Salinivibrio kushneri: one gene and its partner. The protein of the gene in region 2 interacts with the protein of the main gene of each other region in a pairwise test. Links are inferred from orthologs where the notes say so. Each region holds a gene or a part of one and is shown on either strand. Other genes may lie near its edges. The genes, in order: N8M53_RS12505 and helD.

Evidence for each region.
Region 1: the proteins of helD (region 2) and N8M53_RS12505 interact in binary tests that used the Escherichia coli proteins (3 or more experiments, as listed by UniProt). The link is inferred for Salinivibrio kushneri from one-to-one orthologs.

What each region holds. Positions count from the first base shown.
Region 1 is NZ_CP114588.1:2,716,072-2,726,583, forward strand. Bases 4,928-8,113 are described here. They hold N8M53_RS12505 (class I adenylate cyclase), read right to left. Parts: upstream 7,721-8,113; coding sequence 5,135-7,720; downstream 4,928-5,134. Other genes in these bases: cyaY (iron donor protein CyaY), read left to right, coding at 4,928-5,084; hemC (hydroxymethylbilane synthase), read left to right, coding at 8,110-8,113. Outside these bases: N8M53_RS12465 (DoxX family protein), read left to right, coding at 1-84; N8M53_RS12470 (HAD-IA family hydrolase), read right to left, coding at 81-809; tyrosine recombinase XerC, read right to left, coding at 811-1,782; N8M53_RS12480 (DUF484 family protein), read right to left, coding at 1,779-2,471; dapF (diaminopimelate epimerase), read right to left, coding at 2,468-3,298; lysA (diaminopimelate decarboxylase), read right to left, coding at 3,307-4,560; LPS translocon maturation chaperone LptM, read right to left, coding at 4,585-4,695; more of cyaY, read left to right, coding at 4,773-4,927; more of hemC, read left to right, coding at 8,114-9,045; N8M53_RS12515 (uroporphyrinogen-III synthase), read left to right, coding at 9,042-9,806; N8M53_RS12520 (uroporphyrinogen-III C-methyltransferase), read left to right, coding at 9,799-10,512. UniProt on the Escherichia coli protein: Catalyzes the formation of the second messenger cAMP from ATP. Its transcript is probably degraded by endoribonuclease LS (rnlA), decreasing cAMP levels and the negative regulator Crp-cAMP, which then induces its own transcription again.
Region 2 is NZ_CP114588.1:1,169,881-1,180,097, reverse strand. What follows is about bases 7,327-10,217. They hold helD (DNA helicase IV), read right to left. Parts: upstream 9,865-10,217; coding sequence 7,789-9,864; downstream 7,327-7,788. Other genes in these bases: yccS (YccS family putative transporter), read left to right, coding at 10,131-10,217; N8M53_RS05575 (methylglyoxal synthase), read left to right, coding at 7,327-7,723. Also shown: N8M53_RS05615 (bifunctional 2-methylcitrate dehydratase/aconitate hydratase), read right to left, coding at 1-434; prpC (bifunctional 2-methylcitrate synthase/citrate synthase), read right to left, coding at 478-1,629; prpB (methylisocitrate lyase), read right to left, coding at 1,744-2,613; N8M53_RS05600 (GntR family transcriptional regulator), read right to left, coding at 2,684-3,397; N8M53_RS05595 (YitT family protein), read left to right, coding at 3,627-4,238; N8M53_RS05590 (hypothetical protein), read left to right, coding at 4,438-5,310; N8M53_RS05585 (endonuclease/exonuclease/phosphatase family protein), read right to left, coding at 5,307-6,422; N8M53_RS05580 (hypothetical protein), read right to left, coding at 6,452-6,937; more of N8M53_RS05575, read left to right, coding at 7,268-7,326. UniProt on the Escherichia coli protein: Helicase IV catalyzes the unwinding of duplex DNA in the 3' to 5' direction with respect to the bound single strand in a reaction that is dependent upon the hydrolysis of ATP.

The DNA of each region.
Region 1 (10,512 bases), 1.6 Mb from region 2 along the record:
ATCTTATTGGTGGTCAGTGTGTGGGGGCCGGGTTGGCTTAACCTCGATAACTGGCTAGCCCGCAAACAAAGCGGCACCGATTAGCGGTGCCACTGCTGAATAAGGGTATCGAGCTCAGATAAATCGTCGATCGCCACATCCGGTAAGGTGCGTCCTTTGCGCATCATCGGAGATTGGCGCTCTGGGCGGATCCAACAGGCTTGCATGCCCACTTGGCGCGCGCCAGCCACATCCGAACTTAAGTGATCGCCCACATGTAAAATGCGCGCCGGGGCGATGCCCAAGGCCTGCGCCGCCTTATCAAACATCTCCGGGTTCGGCTTGGCCGCACCGTGTTCACCGGCACGGAAAATATGCTGGAAAAACGGCGTCAGGCCAATCGCATCGGTGTCGACATTACCGTTAGTGATGGCCACCAATGGCAGTTTCTCGGACCAAGCTTTTAAGTAAGCCACACTTTGCGCCGGCGGAGTAAAGTCACTGCGATATCCGCAAAAGAAGGTCGTCGCCGCTTGAGCTTGTGCACGCGCCTTCTCCGCAGTTAAACCCACATGTTCACCGGCAAGCGTCAGCTGGGCAACCCGCATCGCGGTAACATCAAAGCGTTGGGCAGGGTTCTCATCACGGGCTTGGCGACGAAATCCCGCAAGGGTGGCTTTATCAAGCGCGGCGAGCGGTGGGCAGTGCTCACTCAAATAGTCGCTTAGCGCCGCCTCCGCGCGTGCGATCACCGGCCAGTTATCGTACAAGGTATCATCCAAGTCAAAACTCACCGCATCAAACGCGTTTAAGCGACGATAAAATTTCATATCACGACTCCGAGTTGTTTTTTTTGCCTGCGCTGGGTTTACGAGCCTCTGTGCTGCGGGCGCGGGGATGCGCCGCGTCATACACTTTCGCCAAGTGTTGAAAATCCAAGTGGGTATAAATTTGTGTGGTGCTTAAATCGGCATGGCCAAGCAGCTCTTGCACCGCCCGCAAATCCCCAGACGATTCCAGCATGTGAGTGGCAAAGCTGTGGCGCAGTTTGTGAGGATTAATATGGCTGTTCACCGCCTGCTTTTGTCCCCACTCCGCCATACGTTTTTGCACGCTACGGTGCGAAATTCGCTGGCCCAGTTTAGAGATAAATAGCGCTTCTTCTGGCCCTTTGAGGAGCTGGTTGCGCACTTTTAGCCAGTTCATCACCCAGGTTTTCGCCATGCCGGAAAAAGGCACGATACGCTCCTTTTCCCCTTTACCGGTGACACGCAAATCCCCTTTACGTACCGAGACATCACGCACGTTGAGATCCACCAGCTCGGCTAAACGCAACCCTGCGCCATACATCAGCTCCATCATCGCCCGATCCCGTACCGACAGCGGGTCGTCTTGATCCACCTCGAGCAGCTGATTCATTTCATCCACATCGAGGTTTTTCGGCAACTGGCGCCCTTGCTTGGGCGCGGCGACCCCTTTGGCTGGGTTGGCGGCAAGCTGTTCGGTTTTTACGAGATAGTCGAAAAAGCTGCGCAGTGCGGACAGCCGCAACGCAATACTGCCCGGTTTGAGGCCATCGCGTTTGGCTTGGCTCGAAATTTGTCGCACCCAGTCGGCATCTACATCTTGCCAATAAGCGATGCCCCGCGCGCTCAGAAAGTCGACAATCTTATCTAACTGGCGCTGATAATTACGTTGCGTATGGGCACTGAGGCCCCGTTCGCTGAGTTGATATTGATAAAAGCGATCAAGAGGGACCGTCAGTGAACGGGGAGCCGCTTGGTCAGACGTTACCGCTGTCACTGACGCTCACCCTTGTTCGTCCACTGGCTACATAAGATGGCCAAGTGTGCCGCCAGCTGTTCGATAAAAAGGGTGTCCATTTCTGGCTGAAAGTGCCCGCCATCTGCGCTCGCAAAGCTCAACAGTCCCCACTCTTTGCCTTCCCCTTTAATCGGTATCAGCGCAAAAGAGCCTAGCTCCGGTGGCGTTGCCATCACCGCTTCCGCATCCACACGGCGCAAGCGTCCGAGATAACAACGACGTCCGGCAAAATGATGACTCTTTAATTGATCCACCGCCTGACGTGAGATGCTCTGCAGCCCGTCGATAGGCGCATACACCCGTAAGCTGACGCTCAGTTGCAGTTGCTCGCTAAGCGTCGTCAATGCTTTTTGCACCGCCTGCGGCGTATTAGCACGCAGCAGCGCCTGATGCGCCTCGGCAAAGGCACGAAACAGGGCATCGTTTTTTGCCCCTAGACTCATCAGTTGGGTAATGTCTTCTTCCAGCTCCGCCACCCGCTCACGCAGGCGCTTAAGTTGAATTTCCACCAGCGATACTGCACCTTGCTCGCCGTGTGGCACGGTCAGCTGCGTCAGTAAATCGCGATGGCGAATAAAAAAATCTGGATTATCTTTTAAATACGCTGCCACCGCCTCATCGCTAAGAGGCATGGTTTCCAGTGTCGAGGCTTCTACCCCATCATTCATAATTGCAATTGTCCATCAAATACATGTGTCGCTGGGCCTGTCATTGATAAGGGATGACCCGGCCCACGCCAGCGAATGCGGAGATCTCCACCGGGTAAACTCACCGTTACTTGCTCATCAAGCAGGCCTTGTATAATCCCGACCGCAACCGCGGCACACGCGCCACTGCCACAGGCTTGGGTTTCGCCGGCACCGCGCTCGTACACTCTAAGCTTAATCGCATTGCGGGAAAGGATCTGCATAAAGCCGGCATTGACCCGTTCAGGGAAGCGTTCGTGACTTTCAAGTAGCGGTCCCAAGGTGTCCACGTCGGCATGGTCAACATCCTCGACCACAGTCACTACATGCGGGTTGCCCATGCTCACGGCACCCACAAACAAGGTCTGCTCCGCCACCCGCATCAAGTAGGTTTTCTCTTGTGAGTTGGCACGAAACGGAATTTTCCCCGGTGTGAATTCCGGCTCGCCCATGTTCACGCGCACCTGATTGTCGTTTTCAATGTGCAGCAGCATTTTACCGGCTTGGGTGCTCACGCTGATCTGATGCTTATTGGTCAGCCCTTTCATTCGCACGAAGCGCGCAAAACAGCGCGCACCATTGCCACATTGAGAGACTTCCGATGCGTCAGGGTTAAAAATGCGATAGTGGAAATCCGTCTCGGGATCGTAAGGCGGTTCAACCACGAGTAACTGGTCAAACCCGACGCCACGCTGGCGATCAGCCAGACGCCGAATCAGATCCGGCGAAAAGAACGCGTTTTGCGTGACACAGTCAACCACCATGAAGTCGTTGCCCAGTCCGTGCATTTTTGCAAACTGTACCTGCATGCCAATCCTTATTCTGGTAGGCGCTGTTCAAGCTGCCATAACGACGCCAAGCTCTCGCGCTCGCGCACAAGATGCGCTTGGTCACCATCGACCATCACCTCGGCCGGGCGGCAGCGTGAATTATAGTTTGACGCCATCACAAAGCCATATGCGCCCGCCGAGCGCACCGCCAGCAAATCGCCCGCTTCTAGCACCAACGAGCGGTTTTTGCCCAAGTAATCACCGGTTTCGCACACTGGGCCTACTAAATCATAGGTTTGTGGCTCCCCTTGGCGCGGCACCACAGGGATGATTTCTTGATAGGCTTGATACAGTGACGGACGAATTAAATCGTTCATCCCCGCATCGATAATGGCAAAGTTTTTGTGCTCACTGTGCTTGAGGAATTCGACCTTGGTCAGCAACACTCCTGCATTGGCAGCAATCGCACGGCCTGGCTCAAAAATCAGCTCAAGATGACGATGATTGTCCAAACGCGCCATCAGGGCTTTAGCGTACTCAGAAGGCTGAGGCGGCTTCTCGTCACTGTAGGTGACCCCCAGTCCGCCACCGACATCGAGATGACGAATCGCAATGCCTTCATCGCCTAAGGTATCAATCAGCGCCAACAAACGGTCGGTAGATTCAATAAAAGGCGCGAGTTCGGTCAGCTGCGAGCCGATGTGACAATCAATGCCTTCCACATTCAAATGTGGCAAGCTGGCGGCATAGCGGAAGCTGCTCAATGCTTGGTCGAACGCAATACCAAACTTATTGTCTTTCAGCCCGGTTGAGATGTAGGGGTGGGTGTTGGCATCAACGTCTGGGTTAATGCGCAACGATATCGGCGCTTGCACACCTAACTCACCCGCCACTTGGTTTAAGCGGTCGAGTTCAGAGTGTGATTCTACGTTAAAGCATTTGATACCTACTTCCAGTGCGCGACGCATCTCTGCGGCCGTTTTCCCTACGCCAGAAAACACCACTTTCGCGGGATCACCACCGGCGACGAGCACGCGCTCGAGTTCACCTTGAGAGACAATATCAAATCCTGATCCCAGGCGTGCTAGCACATTTAACACACCGATATTGGCGTTCGCTTTGACGGCGTAACACACCAAATGCGGGTGGTCGCCCACGGCATGATCAAACGCATGCCAATGGCGCTCAAAGGTGGCTCGCGAGTAAACGTACAAGGGTGTGCCGTGCTCATCGGCAAGCTGGGTCAAGGGCAGTGATTCGGCCCACAGCTGGCCGTCGTCCTGATAGTTGAAATAGTCCAAGGTGCTCTTCCCTGTTGTGGTTGATTATTGATTTTGCGTCGGTTGTTCGTCCGGATAGTACAGGGGCCCTTGTTGGCCACAGCCGGTCAGTGTCATGATGCCAGTGAACATCAGTAAAATGACGAGTTTTCGCATAGTGAATGCCAGTGATTATCGAGTCAATGCCCTCTATAATCGCATCACAACCATGAAAAGCAATAGGATGTAACGGGATGAACACAACGGAATATCATCAGTTGGTCGATTTACAAATGCAGGCCATTGAAGAAGGTATCGATGACTCAGGCGCCGACATCGATTATGAGAGCGTTGGCAACGTGATGACGCTGGAATTTGATGATGGCAGCCAAATCATCATTAACCGCCAAGAGCCGATGCAAGAAATATGGGTGGCGTCAAAAAGTGGTGGATTCCACTTTGGCCTTAAAGACGGTAAATGGACTTGCAGCAAAACAGGCCTGGTGTTGATGGATTTAGTGCAACAAGAGTGCAGCAAACACGCGGGTGAGCCTGTTTCTTGGTAAGCAATTACAGGGAAAGCACACATGGGATCCCGAGCATCGGGATCTCATGTTTATTTAAATGAAGCGACTTGTCCGGCAAACCCACCCTGAGACGGTGGCCGTGGCGGCTGCATCTGGCCATCACACTTAAAGGGCAGCGCATGTGTGTCGCCACCATCATCGGTAACGATTTGATAAAACTGTGGCAAGTTAAAGTTGATAAAGTTAGCACTGTAACTATAGCGGTCGTGTGAGGAGGTATAGAAGCGGTTCACGCCCTGTACCATCTCGGTTTTATCACCGCTACACTGGCGATACACTTCCACCCGGTTGTTCTCATCAAGAATGTACAGGTTGTAGCCGTTGGTACAATCTTCAAAGAAAAACTGTACTAAGCCCTCGCTGGCATACGCATCCACGACTTCCGGCGGATGCACATCCTGCGGATTATCCACCACCATCACTGGCGTGCCGTTTACCTTGTTGGTGGAAATACAGCGATAAAAATCGACTGAGTTTTCTAACCGCTGTACTGATACGCCACGACGTTCGAAAAACAAACCATGGGTTTGCTTGCCAATTCGCAACGCCTTAAAGCGGCGGCGTTTTTCTTTCTCAACCGGTTTAAGACGTAGCTCAATACATTCTGCGACCAATTGGTAAACCAGGTTACGAATTAAACCACGCATTTTGCTGGAATAGCAGAATACATCCACTGACTCAGGCGGCACCGCATCTTGGTGCATTTTACCCAACATGGTTTTTAGCGCTTCCAAAATGGCATCGTCGCCGCGGTAATTGAGTGTGCGCACTTCGTTCCATGAGTTGCGGTAAACGAGGTCAACACTCCCCACCAAGCAGGTTTGTTCAGGGCCATAACTGAATATGTCGCTATTTTTAAAATCAAAGCGCATCGACGGCTTTTTGTACGCTGATGTTGGATCGTGCTCCAAGTTGACAAACAAAGCGAGCTGACGGATTTCGCATGGGCTCGACAACGCATCCAGCGTTGGACGTGGAGGATTGAGCGAGAAGGTATTACGAATATCACTGACCAGCTGATACAGGGTATCAATATCAACGTCGGCATCGCGCACCACGGTATCCAAGCGGGTTGACTCAGTCAGCAGCCCATTAAAAAACGCCCAGGCGACCAGTTTGGATAAGTAACTGTTATGCTCCAGTGGGGCGCGACCGATGATGTCCGCTGGTGCTAGTGAATGCTTATACAAATACCATCCCGGCGCATTGGTACGCCCTTCTGGCACTTGAATAAAGGTGAGATCCGGCTCGTGGAGATCCGGTGAAATCTGTGGATTCAACAGAGTGACCTTACCCGGCAATTCCTCGAACGCCGCGTACAGTTTTCGGGCCAGAATACTGATGTCTTGTGGACTGATCGCCGAGGTGATGTCATTGCGACGGGCAAAGCGGATCAGGTTACGATAGCTTTGCATCAAGGCATCAAGCAACTCATTGTGCGCGTACTGCACTTCCTCGACTTTCCAATGGCGACGGTTGTCGAGGTAAGCCAATGCTTGTTCATCCCAGCCCCATTCACGCGCCAACAGGCGCAACACTTCGCGGCGCCAGGCGACCGAGCCAGTCGCAGGGGACTGCGTTAATTTCTCATGGGTTTTAAGATAAAAACAACGACGAACCAAATCTAAGCGGCGGGTGTCACCAATTGACTCCAAATAGCGGGTGACTTTTTCCAGCATCAGATAATAGGCGTCAGATTGATACACATCGACCCAACCGGCGTAAAAACGGCGTTTACCATCGACGCTGAGCAGCTGGGTGCCAGGATACTGCCACGAGTAAGCTTCAAGCAAAATCGCTTTGAGTACCGACTTATACGGTGAATCTATGCTTTTATACAGCTGCCACAAACTCGAGCCAAAGTACTCTTCGGCCGGGATGGTCGGCAAGCCGCCAAAATCAACCCAATCACGACGGTCAAGGCCATGTTCGGCCACCAACGTATCAACATATTCCTCGTAGCAGCCTTCCATTTCTGGCGGCACCATGTACCACAACAGTTTTTGTCCAGCGAGTCGCATCGAAGAGCGGTAGAACTCATCAAGCAGTAGGAAGTGCTGACTGGTACCACAGTTATCACTGGTCATTGCTTGGCTGAGATGGTGACGAAAACGTCCCTCACAGACCACAAAAAAGTTGGCTTCGATCCCTTGGTTTAAGGCCCACTCAGAGATTGCCATGCACTTGGCATCGAGCTTATCGCGCTGCGCCGCTGTCACTGACGCATCGATACAGACCCAAATATCTAGATCACTGGTAAGGCTTTGCCCCATCGAGCCGGTACTGCCCATGGTATACATGCCTTTGATCGGATGGCGCTCACGGCCTTCCACGCAGGCAGTTAAAGAGGAGAAGCGGGTGTTCGAGTGGATCAGGCAATCAGAGACAAACTCACGTTGTGTCTCATCGAGCTCGTAGTCAGCAATGCCGAAAGGCACGCTGTCGCCACAAAACCCGGGCAATGCGGGGTGATTAAGATGTAAAAGCACTGGCAGCACATCAAAGATGGCTTGAGCTTGACGGCTCATCGCGGACCGCGCGCGATCCATTCTCACGCGGTTAAACGCTTCTATGCGCTCAGTTTGCTGTTCTACGTATGTTTGCAAGGCAATCATCCAGATTCGTTGACATCCCGGTCAACAGGTCGACGTTACTGTCTTCACCGTATCCGCCCAATTGCAGATAACAAAACGTGATCAATGTAACACTCTCGACAACTCGGGTAAAGCCAATAACCCCGATGCCTGTGTGGTGGTATCAAAGTCGCACTATAGGTGCTTTTTGAGACCAATATCAACTTTTTCGCTCTACTACCTTAGTCGTATGTCAGCCATATTGCCGCGTTCAGATCTCATTATTTGCGCAAATATTACGCTATCGATCACATTTTTTCACCTATATGACCATAACGCCGTCATAAATCACCAAACCATATGGCAGAGATTACGAGTCGCCCAGCGCCAATGTTACGATGGGCGCTATGAACCAAGAAGGAAAACAAACCATGTACTCAACGCCTGTACGCATTGCCACGCGCAAAAGCCCTTTGGCTCTCTGGCAAGCTGAATTTGTTAAAGACGCATTAGAGCGCGCTCACCCGGGGCTAACGGTTGAACTGGTGCCGATGGTCACGAAAGGTGACGTTATTCTGGACACGCCTTTGGCGAAAATCGGTGGTAAAGGCTTGTTTATAAAAGAACTTGAACAAGCGATGCTCGACGGCCGCGCAGACATTGCCGTGCACTCAATGAAAGATGTCCCGGTTGAATTCCCCGAAGGGTTAGGGCTGGTCACCATCTGTGAACGCGGCGACCCACGAGATGCGTTTGTCTCAAACCATTACCAAAGCATTGACGATTTACCTAAAGGGGCCGTCGTCGGCACATCCAGCCTGCGTCGTGAATGCCAGTTACGCGAGCGCCGGCCTGATTTGGTCATTAACACATTACGGGGCAATGTCGGCACGCGCCTTGGCAAACTCGACGACGGTCAGTACGACGCCATTGTCCTCGCTGCCGCCGGCTTAAAACGATTAGGCTTGAATGAGCGGATCCGTAGCGAAATCCCTCCAGAAGTCATTCTACCCGCAGTCGGACAAGGTGCCGTGGGGATTGAGTGCCGATTGGATGATGAGCGCATTCGCACCTTGCTCGCGCCTCTGTCTGATGCCAGCACCACCGAACGCGTATTGTGTGAACGCGCAATGAATAACCGTCTCGAAGGCGGCTGTCAGGTGCCCATCGGCAGCTATTCAGAAATTCAAGGCGATAAAATCTGGCTACGTGCGTTAGTCGGCGAACCCGACGGTTCGACCATTTTGCGCGCCGAAGTCACGGGCCCGCTTGAAAAAGGCGAACAGCTCGGCACCGATCTCGCAGAGCAACTTCTCGCCCAAGGCGCGCGGCAAATTCTGGATAAACTTTACCAAGACGACGCATGACCATTGTTGTTGTTCGTCCCGAACCAGACTGCAGTCAGTTAGTCGATCAGCTGGCACAGCAAGGGCTGTCCGCGATCCCCTGTCCACTGTTAAGTTTTGCGCCGGGGCGAGACTTGACCACCCTCGCGACTTTGCTCCCCTCCCTGCCCACCGGCAGTGTCGTGGTCGCCGTGAGCCCACGGGCCGTCGCATTCGCCCATCACGCCTTACAGCAAAAAGGCGTGTCATGGCCAAACAATATCGGCTATGTCGCGGTGGGGCAGCGTACGGCGAGCGAGTGGCGCGCGGTGTCAAAGCAGTCAGTACAGTTTCCGCACCGTGAAGACAGCGAGGGCATGCTCTCGCTCTCTCTTTTCTCTAACGTGACCGACGCGCAAGTAGTGATCCTGCGCGGAGAAAGCGGACGCGATATGATGGGGCAAACGTTGCAGGCGCGAGGCGCACAAGTTCACTATTGCGAGACCTATCGGCGACAATGGGCCATTGAGCCTTTAGTATCGCAAGTAGTAAGCTGGCCTAAATACACGATAACGACAGTCGTGGTCACCAGTGGCCAACAATTAGCCTACTTTGATCAACTTATCACACTGAGCGAACAGCACTGGCTGCGCCAATGCCGTATACTGGTGCCCAGTAAAAGGATTCAAGATCAAGCCACTGCGCTGGGTTTTGACACGATTACGACCGTTGACAGCGTGGCCAATGATGCACTGGTCAACACGCTGCTCAGGTTAAGTAAAACGGGACTTTCGGATGACTGACAACAAAAATACCGACACCAAACAACGCCAGGCCAACACGCCATCTTCACCCAAGGCCCATGCCACAGATGCGCCAGCGCCTGAAAAAGCCAGCAAAACCTCATCGGGGGGACGTGGTGGCATACTACTTGGCGCTATCGCCATCGCCTTGGCCCTCGGCTCCAGTGGCTGGGTGTTTTACCATGGTCACCAGCAAGCGACCGTGCTACAAAACACCGTCGCCGCGCAACAATCGCACATTTCACGCCTTGAGCAAGACCTTAACCAACAACAACAAGCCGCAGAAAAAGCGCGTGAACAACTGAAAGACACCACCCAAACACGCTTGAACCAACAAGACAGTAGTCTCGCCAGCTTGCAAAAAGCCGTGGCGGAAGTGAAAGGTCGACGCCCTAACGACTGGTTATTGGCTGAAGCCGATTACCTGATCCGGATGGCAGGACGTAAAATTTGGCTTGAACACGATGCCCAAAGCGCTACCGCCCTGATGGAAGCAGCCGACCATCGCATTGCTCAGCTTAACGATCCGTCCTTAATGCCTATTCGTCAGGCAATGGCTGACGATATCACCGCATTAAAAGCCGTGAAGCGCGTCGATAGAGATGGGATTGTCTTGCGCTTAACCAGCATGCAGCAACGGGTTGAAAATCTCCCGCTTGCCAGCGCCGTGATCCCAGAAGCTGAAGAAGTGGAAAAACCCGTGGTG
Region 2 (10,217 bases):
ACATCGCGCATGGTGAGTGGTGGTTTGCCTTCGGCCACGGCCACGCGGCTTAAATAATCGGCGGTGGCCAAAATTCCGCCCAAGTTATCAGACGGATGGCCCCACTCGGCGGCGAGCCAAGTATCGTTAAAATCGAGCCAGCGAATAATACAGCCGATATTAAACGCGGCAGTGACCGGATCAAGCTCGTGAGAGGTGCCCGGCACCCGCGCCCCGTGGCGTACTGTGGTGCCCGGCACCAGTGGCCCCAGGTGTTTGGTACATTCAGGGAAACGTAGCGCCAGCAAGCCACAGCCAAGGGTATCCATCAAACAGTTGCGTGCGGTGTTGTAGGCCTCTGCCGAGGCAATTGGCGTGCTATCGACATAGTCAGCAATTTGCACCAATAAGGCATCAGGGTCAGGGCGCTGGTTCAGTTCTACGTTGTTGCTCATGGTCAATTCCTTCTGTGGTTTCAATCGGGTGAATGCGCGCTGATTAAGAGCGCTGATCGATAGGTAGCCAATCTTGGTGTTCAGGGCCGTCGTAATCGGCACTTGGGCGAATAATGCGGTTATTGGCGCGCTGCTCAAACACATGCGCCGCCCAGCCCGTTACTCGGCTCATCACAAAAATCGGAGTAAACAATTTGGTTGGGATCCCCATAAAGTGATAGGCCGATGCGTGATAAAAATCGGCATTGGGAAACAAGCCTTTCTCGCGCTTCATCACTTGTTCGACCCGCTCAGACACGTCGTACAGCCAAGCGTCTGGTGCGTTTTCCGCCAGCTGTTTCGACCAATGTTTGATAAGCGCATTGCGGGGGTCGGACTCACGATAAATCGCATGGCCAAAGCCCATCACCTTGTCTTTATTGGCGAGCATTTGCATTAACCCTGCTTCGGCTTCGTCAGGTGTGCGCCATTGTTCTAGCATCGCCATCGCCGCTTCATTGGCACCGCCATGCAATGGGCCGCGCAAGCTGCCGATGGCCGCGGTAATGCAAGAGTGCAAATCAGACAAAGTGGACGCACACACACGGGCGGTAAAGGTCGAGGCATTGAACTCATGCTCGGCATACAGCACCAGCGAGCAATGCATCACGGATTCATGCAGTGGCGACGGGGTTTCATCAGTGAGCATTTTGAGGAAGTAACCGCCAATGCTTTTCACCTCCGGCTGATAGGTATCGACTCGCACGCCATCATGCGAGTAGCGGTACCAATAGCAGATAATGGCCGGCAACATCGCCAGCAGGGTATCGGTTTTATCCGCTTGCTCACTAAAGTCGGTCTCTTGATCCAAATTACCCAGCATCGAGCAACCAGTACGCATCACATCCATGGGGTGCGCATTGGCAGGAATTCGCTCCAGCACGGCCTTTAAGGCGTCAGGTAACCCCCGCTTGCCGACCAAGGTTTCTGTGTAGTCAGCCAGCGCTTGGCGATTGGGGAGTTGGCCTTTGAGTAGCAGGTAAGCCACTTCCTCAAATTGGGCGTGATTGGCTAAATCGGTAATGTCATAACCGCGATAGGTTAATCCGGTGCCGGTTTGCCCCACCGTACACAAGGCGGTGGTGCCGGCACTTTGGCCGCGAAGGCCCGCGCCGGAGATGGCTTTGTCTTTGGGTGCGACGGCGACATTTGTCATGATTGGCTCCTTTCCTTTGATGCCATCAGATTCAACCGCTGCATGAATCCGTGAACGTGGCGATAATTCCAGTGGTGTAACCGACGTTTTCACACCGAGGGTGTGCGTCTGTGATCACTCTTTTCCAAATAGGCGATCCAATTGCTGTTCGTAGGCGTGATAGCCCAAGAAGTCATAAAGGGCATCACGGGTTTGCATGGTGTCGACCACGTTTTTCTGGTGGCCATCATCCAGCAGGTGTTGATATACATTGAGAGCGGCTTGGTTCATGGCACGAAACGCAGAGAGTGGATACAGCACCATGCTGACCCCCACGCCCGCCAACTCTTGGCTGGTGAACAGTGGGGTTTGACCGAACTCGGTGATATTCGCCAGCACCGGCACCTTTACTTGCTCGACAAAGGCTTGATACTGCTCGAGCGTTTGCATGGCTTCGGGGAAAATCATGTCCGCTCCCGCTTCTACGTACGCTCTGGCGCGGGCGACGGCACTGTCCATGCCTTCCACCGCCAAGGCATCAGTGCGCGCCATGATCACAAACTCAGGATCGGTGCGCGCATCGACCGCGGCTTTAATGCGGTCGACCATTTCAGCTTGGCTGACAATTTCTTTGTTGGGACGATGACCGCAGCGCTTTTGCGCCACTTGATCTTCCATATGCACCGCGCCCGCGCCGGCGCGTTCCATTTCACGAATAGTGCGAGCAATATTGAGCGCACCGCCAAAACCGGTATCAATATCTACCAGCAAGGGCACGTCGGTTGCTGCGGTGATCCGGCGGACATCTTCCAACACATCGTTGAGAGTCGTGATCCCCAAATCCGGTAAGCCGTAAGAGGCGTTAGCAATCCCGCCTCCGGATAGATAAATGGCTTGATGCCCCACCCGCTCTGCCATCATGGCGCAATAGGGGTTAATTGTGCCGACGACTTGCAGCGGGATATTGTTGCGCACCGCTTGGCGAAAACGTGCACCTGCACTCATAGCATTCTCCTTGTGAACTCATGGCTTAGCGGGTTGAACCGCCGGCATTTCGTAGCCAATAGCGTGTTAGTTAATCGGTAATTTGCTGTTCAATCAGTTGGCGACTGCGCTGAATATGTCGACGCATCAGCATTTCCGCCAGCTCGGCATCGCGCTCGCGAATTGCCGCTAAAATTTGCATGTGCTCTTGCAGCGCTTGCTTAGGGCGAGAATGCGCCCGCGGCGATTGAAACCGGTACATCCGCAAGAGGTGGTACAACTCACCACACAACAGGTTGATCAGTTTCTGGTTATGGCTGGCTTTGATGATGCAATAATGAAAATCAAAATCGCCTTGTTGGTGAAAGTAGGCCGCCCCTTCCACCCGTTCGATATAGGCATGGTGGGTGTCGAGCACCGCACTGAGCTGCTCAATTTCCGCATCGGTGATGTGCGCACAGGCCAATCTTGCGGCCATGCCTTCTAACGCTTCTCGCACCGCGTAAATCTCAGCCAATTGTCGATGGGTGAGTGTCACTACTCTCGCGCCCACATGAGGGACGCGCTCGACCAACCCCAAGGCTTCAACGCGCATCATCGCCTCGCGCAACGGGCCTCGGCTGACGCCAAATGCTGTGGCCAACCCTGCTTCCGACACCTTGGTGCCCGCTGGATAGGTGCCGGTGACAATCGCCTCGATAAGTTGTTCGGTCAGGCTGGCTGACTTGGTGGGCTCACGTGACTCAGCTTGCGCCGATTGCGTGTCCTGATCGAGAACCTGGTCATTTGTCGACAATAAAGACATAAATACCGCCTATAAACTTCAATAAAGCCAGAATAGAATAAGATTGTAGACAATGTAGATTAGACTTTGGTCTGTAGAGGCGCACTTTTATCGTGATCAAAACCACAACGTAAATGATAATGTACGCATTGAATTGTTATTCACTTGTTATCAAACGGGCGTTTGACTCGACCTATCCAACCAACAGCGTATGGTGTAGCGGTCGTTTTAATAGGGATAGAACGCAAATATGGATAAAAATCATTCCAAGCGTGAAAACGCACTCGCGCTGCTTATCGGCAGCAGTTTGGTGTCACTGGGCATCTTCTTTTTCAACCAAGTGGGGTTACTGACCGGCGGCACTGCAGGGTTAGCGCTGTTTTTACAACGGATCACCGATTTCAGTTTTGGTGAGCTTTTCTTCGTGATCAACCTACCTTTTTATTGGCTCGCCTACACCCAAATGGGTAAACGCTTCACCCTTAGTACCTTAGTTGCGGTCAGCATCGTCTCATTCGGCGCGGATCACTTGAGCGCCGTATTAACCATCAATAGCATTCATCCTGTTTATGCCGCGCTATTTGGCGGCGGGCTAATCGGCATGGGCATGCTAGTGATGTTCCGCCATCAGTGTAGTTTGGGTGGATTTAACACCTTAGCGCTGTTTTTGCAGCAACGGTTTGGCATCCGTGCCGGAAAAGTGCAAATGGCGCTGGATTGCTCAATTGTGGTGCTGTCGCTTATGGTCGTTGACCCATGGCTAATTGCCTTATCGGTCGCTGCCGCAATCACCACCAATCTCGTCCTTGCCATGAACCATAAACCCGGACGCTACCAAGTTCAGCCACCCCAAGCCGCATAGCGGGCGTGAATGACACGGAAAACACAGATAAATATAGATAGAGGCGGCCTTCCGCCTCTTTTTTCAATCACTTCCTCTGCGACACCTTGTCCCCAATCGTTACGATAGCGCCTCGACATCTAAATACGAATCACTCTTACAATTGATTGCTACACATGCTAAATTTCGCGTTTTGATCGCCTATCGTAAAGGAGTGTTGATGAACGCGGCCGATCCTAGCGTTGATGTGTTAAGCCTGCCCGACACGGTTGCACTACCCTCTTTCCCTTCTGCTTTAGGCTTGTCAGTGATCCCTGATGATGTGCAAGGCGTGCCGCTTCGTGAACAGCTCACCACCCCACAAGGATTGGCGCAATGTTTTGCCGCGGTGAACTCGACCTATGGCGATGCAGATAACCGCGCCCAAGGCACGCTATTTATCGGCGCTTACGCCTATGAATTTCTGCTGCCCGTGCTGGCCAGCTGGCTGCAGGGTGGACAACTCCCCTCGCTGGACTTAGATAACTGGCACATTAAATACCAGCCTACTCGCGTCACTAAACCCAATGGCGAGGAGCTGGTGTATCACAAGCCACATTTTTATCTCAATGCGTTGATTGGCTGGAAACAGCCAGTGGCAGAGAATTGGCAGGCTATTTTACATGGTGCCTTATTACGGCATTTTTCGCCCATCGTCGATGCGGTCGCGGAACGAAGCGGTATGCGTGAGGGGCCACTTTGGAAAGTGGTTGCCGATTCAATCTGTATTGCCTTTTTGATGGTAGGTAAACATCGTGATTGTGAACAAGCCGCGCGTGAAGCGGCGCTGTCGATCGTCCATCAACGCGGCACCTCGCTTTATAGCAAGCGCAGTGGTTTTCACGATGTGACCGTCTACGATCCGAACGACACGCAAACCGTATTACAAACCCACAGCTTCCGTTTGCGCGGCGGCTGCTGCCGGATCTTTACCGTGGATGAACACAGTTATTGCTCAACTTGCTGCTTTTTAAAGCCTGACGAACAAGCTAAGCGCCTCGCAGAAGTTGCGTGTCAGCGTGAGGGCGTGGCGCTGGACACGCAGCCTCGCTAACTCAGCGCCACATCGACCCAAACAAGACGATGATCGGAGTGAGCACGCGCATGCTCTTGGCCGTTTTTATCACAGATCAGTGGGTAGTCGGCATCATCAGGGGCAGGCCAAAATACGCCGGAGGCTATCACCGCGAGCTCACGCGAAGGTAGGACATAATCGAGGCGCAACCCACCGTTATGGGTAGCAATTGCCCGCCCTTTACCATTGATAAAGCGAAACGCGTGAGACTGGGCCGCATCACTTTTTGGCACCTGCGTGCCGACAGCAACCTCGGGATGCACACGCGGATGGTGAAGCAAGGCGCCAATGGCTTGCTTATCCCCGTCGCCGTAGCTCGGGTCTGCATTTAAATCGCCAATCACCACAAACGGTGTCTCAGGAGAAAGCCCGCCGTGAGCGCCCTTGTCGTCCACCAGCCAATCCGCGTTATCCAAAAGGCCAATCAGTTGGTGAATTTCATCACTGTTGCGCCGCCAGTTACGCTTTTCTGGCCCATCAAACACGGGCGGTGTGGGATGACACGCCACGACCTGTATTCGATCATCGCCAACCAAAATCGGCACTGAAACCAAGTTTTTCGAGGCGAGACGTAACGCCTGTTGTGCTTGTTCGGTGTAATAGTCTGTAGGGAGTTGATGGTGAGGTAATTGATGCCAAGCAAAGTGCTGCCAAGTGCGAATCTCATCGTCTTCGATGGGGTAACGCGATAAAATCACATAGCCAAATTGGCCATGATAGTCGCCAAAGCCATGACACTGCTGAGCATTCGTTAAGTGTTGATGCTCACTGACTGGCACCGTGAGTTTTAACCCTGTGTTGGTGGCGGGTAAATAGCGATACGGATAATCAATCGGTGTTTCACCGTGTTGCGATTCAGCCAAATGCCGCTCACAAAATGCGGCGAGCGCACCATCGTCGCCACCGCTGCCCGGATGATCAAACTCGCAAAGCACCACCACATCGGGGCGCACACGTTGTAAGGTCGCGGCGAGGTTTTTAATTTGTCGGCTGGGGGTGGGCGCTAACATCTTTGCTTTAATCTCACCGGCCTGACGCCCGGCTAGAGACAGGTTGAATTGTGCCACCCTAAGGATTGAAGGTGCTGTCATGACATCCCGATAACGTGCTGAAAGAACCCCTATTTTAACAAGCTATCGAGGGCGCGACGAATTTGCCGCGCATCTTCTTCTGCTCGATGCGGCGTCGGCCCCAACGCCTCCATTTCGCGACTAAAATCGCGCCGATCGAGATCACTGTGCTTTTTTAGCCACTGGTTTACCTCCATTAAGGTGAATGAAGGGCGCATATAGCAGGCTTTGTAAAGTCGCCCCATCCAAAACAGATCCCATTGGCTATCGCACAACACATGTTCAAAGGGCGCAAGGGTCTGGTTGAGATGCTGGCATACGTCGAGCACACTGATGCCTTCACTAAAAAGGCGCTCACGCGATATCCCATGAATTCGGGTTTCGGCTTCGTTGTCCCAGTGATACCAATGGCCACTGGCGGTGGAAGGATCAATCAAAAAACTATTGCTGTCGCCACTTGGCAACACGTATCCCACTTCAATGGGATAAGAGATTAACGACAAACCGGATGCTTCAAAATCCAGTGTCACCCACATACGCGTACTCCTTGCTCATAAACACTCCTGCATGACTAGGCACTTCCATTGCCTAGGGGCTGTTGACCCTTATTACCTAACTGTAGCCTTTTTGTTGCCATTTAGGCGGGTTGTCGCGCTACTTTTGCGTGCTTGATTAACAAGTGGCTGAAAAAACCGACTTCATTTCATGGTCTTGGCTATTTTTTATTGAGAATGTGATAGCTCTAACAAGTGACAGCCAGGGTTTGCCCGCTGTACGCTATATTTCATGACCGGATTGATTTAGGCTTCAAAAATAGCTGCATAGTGCAGTTTGATGGCAACCGCCTTATTAGATTGGAAAGAGTTATGAAACAGACGTCTCGAACTATGCTGGCGCGCAAACACGTTGCGTTAGTAGCGCATGATCACTACAAAGACGCCTTGACTGAGTGGGTAAAGGAAAATAAAGCGGTGCTCAGTCAGCATGAGCTTTACGCGACCGGTACCACGGGGCATATTCTTGCGCGAGAAACCGGATTAACGATCACACCTTTGATCAGTGGCCCCATGGGCGGTGACCAGCAACTGGGTGCCATGATTTCTGAACAGAAAATCGATGCGATGATTTTCTTTTGGGATCCGCTCAATGCCGTACCACACGACCCTGATGTTAAAGCGTTGCTGCGTGTCAGCTCTGTGTGGAACATTCCGATTGCCACCAATCGCTCTACCGCTCGCTTTCTAATCACTTCACCGCTATTTGGCCAAGAGGTGGATATTCAAATTCCTGATTATCAAGCTTATTTAGACGAGCGTTTATAATCTTTTCCCACACTGTCCGTCTGTGACCAACGCCGTCTATGGCTAACAGTGTGGGTTCCCGTTTCTTAAAGGTACCCTTTCAACTCCTCCAAAAACGGTGAGGCATGGCCTTTTTGGTGTACTAGCCACACTTGTTTTTGGGCACGCGTCAGGGCGACATAAAACAATCGCCGTTCTTCTGCGTGTTCAATTGGCTCTTCATTTTTCCCTAATAAAGCCTCATCGAGTGAGAGCGTGCGAGGCTTGGCGGGAAATACCCCATCATCCATGCCGAGGATAAACACATAGTGGGCTTCTTGCCCCTTGCTGGCGTGTGCGGTGGTATAGCGAAGCGCCAATGAAGGATACGCATTCTGCCAGCTTTCTAGCGCGTCAGGACGAATAGCATGCGTGCGACCTAGCAGCATCACACTCACAGCGTGCTCTGCGTTAGCATGCTTTTTCTCTAAGCTTGTCAGTGTCTTTTCTAGCTTATCGTCAGAGATCACCTTGATCGCTTTGGGTGTTTTCGCCGATGCCTTGTCTCGCGCGTAATCCAACTGTTTACTGAGCTGCTTGGGGTTTTGCTCAATGAACTGCTGCGCCACCTTCCCCAAGGTAGACAGATAGCGATAACAGGTGGTCAGCCAGCAAATTTCACTGTCACCGAAACGCTGCGCAAACCCTGTGGTTAGGCTGACATCGGCACCTGCAAAGCGATAAATAGCTTGCCAATCATCTCCCACCGCATATAACGAGGCACGTGGCGATTGGGTTTCACTGTCCGCTTTACCATGACACAGTGCCTCGAGCATCGCTAACCGTGCCGGGGAAATGTCTTGGTATTCATCGACCATGACAAACTGGATGGGCGTGGTGAATTTTCGCTGCTGAAACAACTTGGTGGCTTGGGTAATCAAGCCGTCAAAGTCTACCGCGTTCTCCGCTTTTAGCGCCTGTTTGTAGGCTTGGTACAATGGCCAAATCACGGCCAGCTCATCTTTTAAGGCGGTCTGCTCCTCAAAGCTTGCCAATTTATCGGTTAGCGCGCGCTTGGTGGCGTTGGCTTGGATCACCCGTGAAAGGCGCGACCAAATCCAGGTGTGCAATCGGCTATCATGGGCACACGCAGTCAGTTCAGCGTTGTCATCAAGCGGCAGTGTTTGCTGCTGATGTAATTTATCCCAGCGTTTGCGGGTAGTAGGCTGTTGCCATTGTTCGGCGAGTGTTTGGGTCAGCCACGCCGCTTTGGCCGTCTCATCACTGGCGAGCGGAGAAATAACCGGGGCCTGTCCTTGGTGATCGGCGAGTTGCTGACGGGCAAAGCCATGGAAGGTGGTGACATTCACTTCATGGCCAGTTTTGGTCTTAATCCGCGTTTTGAGCTCGGTGGCGGCATCTCGACCAAAGGCCAGCAACAAAAGTTGCTCAGGCTTGGCTTGACCGCTTTCAATCAAGTAGGCGGCGCGTGCTACCAACACGCTGGTTTTACCGCTTCCGGGCCCTGCCACCACCAAGGTATGAGATTCATCAGTGAGCACAGCCTCACGCTGTCCCGCATTCAAAGGCGAAGACTCAACCTGATCAAACCAAGTTTGCCACTGGTTGAGCATCGCCGCTTGCCACTGGTGATTTCGGGCTTTCAGCCAGCTTGAATCGGCCTGCAACACAGGCGCTAACGTGGTGGCCAGGCTTTCGTCCAAATTGGCTAAGAATGAGGCGGGTATCCCCTCGCCTTCTAGCTTATTTACTACCGTTTGTTGGGCGCTGCGCAATTGCGCGACACGTACATAGCCTAGTGCATTCACCAGTGCATCAAACTCTGCCAGTAAACAGGGGCGGATCATTGCCAGCCGTTTTTGATAACGGGCGATATAGGCTTGATAGTGGCGATAGATGGTTTGCCCTGCCTGCTGGGCGCGGTGCCAAGGCAAGCCAAAGACCTCAAAAGGCAGCGGGTCGCCTTCGTCAGTATAACCGGTTAACGAAATCGTCCCCCACAGCAACCCACGTGACACCGTTAGCTGCCCATCCCATGCCGAGAAAGGAATGTATTGCCGATGATGACGAGACTCGAGCAGTAAGCCATCGTCTTCAAGCTGCAGACTGTAATGATCGCCGTAAACAAGCCATTGTGCCCAGCGATTGGCTGTAAGTTTCATATTTCTACGTTAATCAGCGAATAAGGCACTGATCGTGCCCAAGAAGGATGGTTGGCATGCTACTTCCCAAACTCCCATAAATCAATTCGCTAGGCGTGATGGTAAACCGCTGACGCTAGCGTGAAAGCCTGAAATTGACTTGTCGCAATCCTTTTCTTATTACCCGAGAAAATACCTGAGTGAGGCTTAGTTTCTGGTTCTATTTCTGCTATCTTGCCAACATTGTTGGCCGATCACCTTTATTTATGCCTTTTTCTCTGCCACGTATGCCTCTCCTACCACTCGCCATGCGCGAGTTTTGGGCAAATCATCGCATTAACGACAGTATTCGCGTCCTAATCGCCCTCATGGGT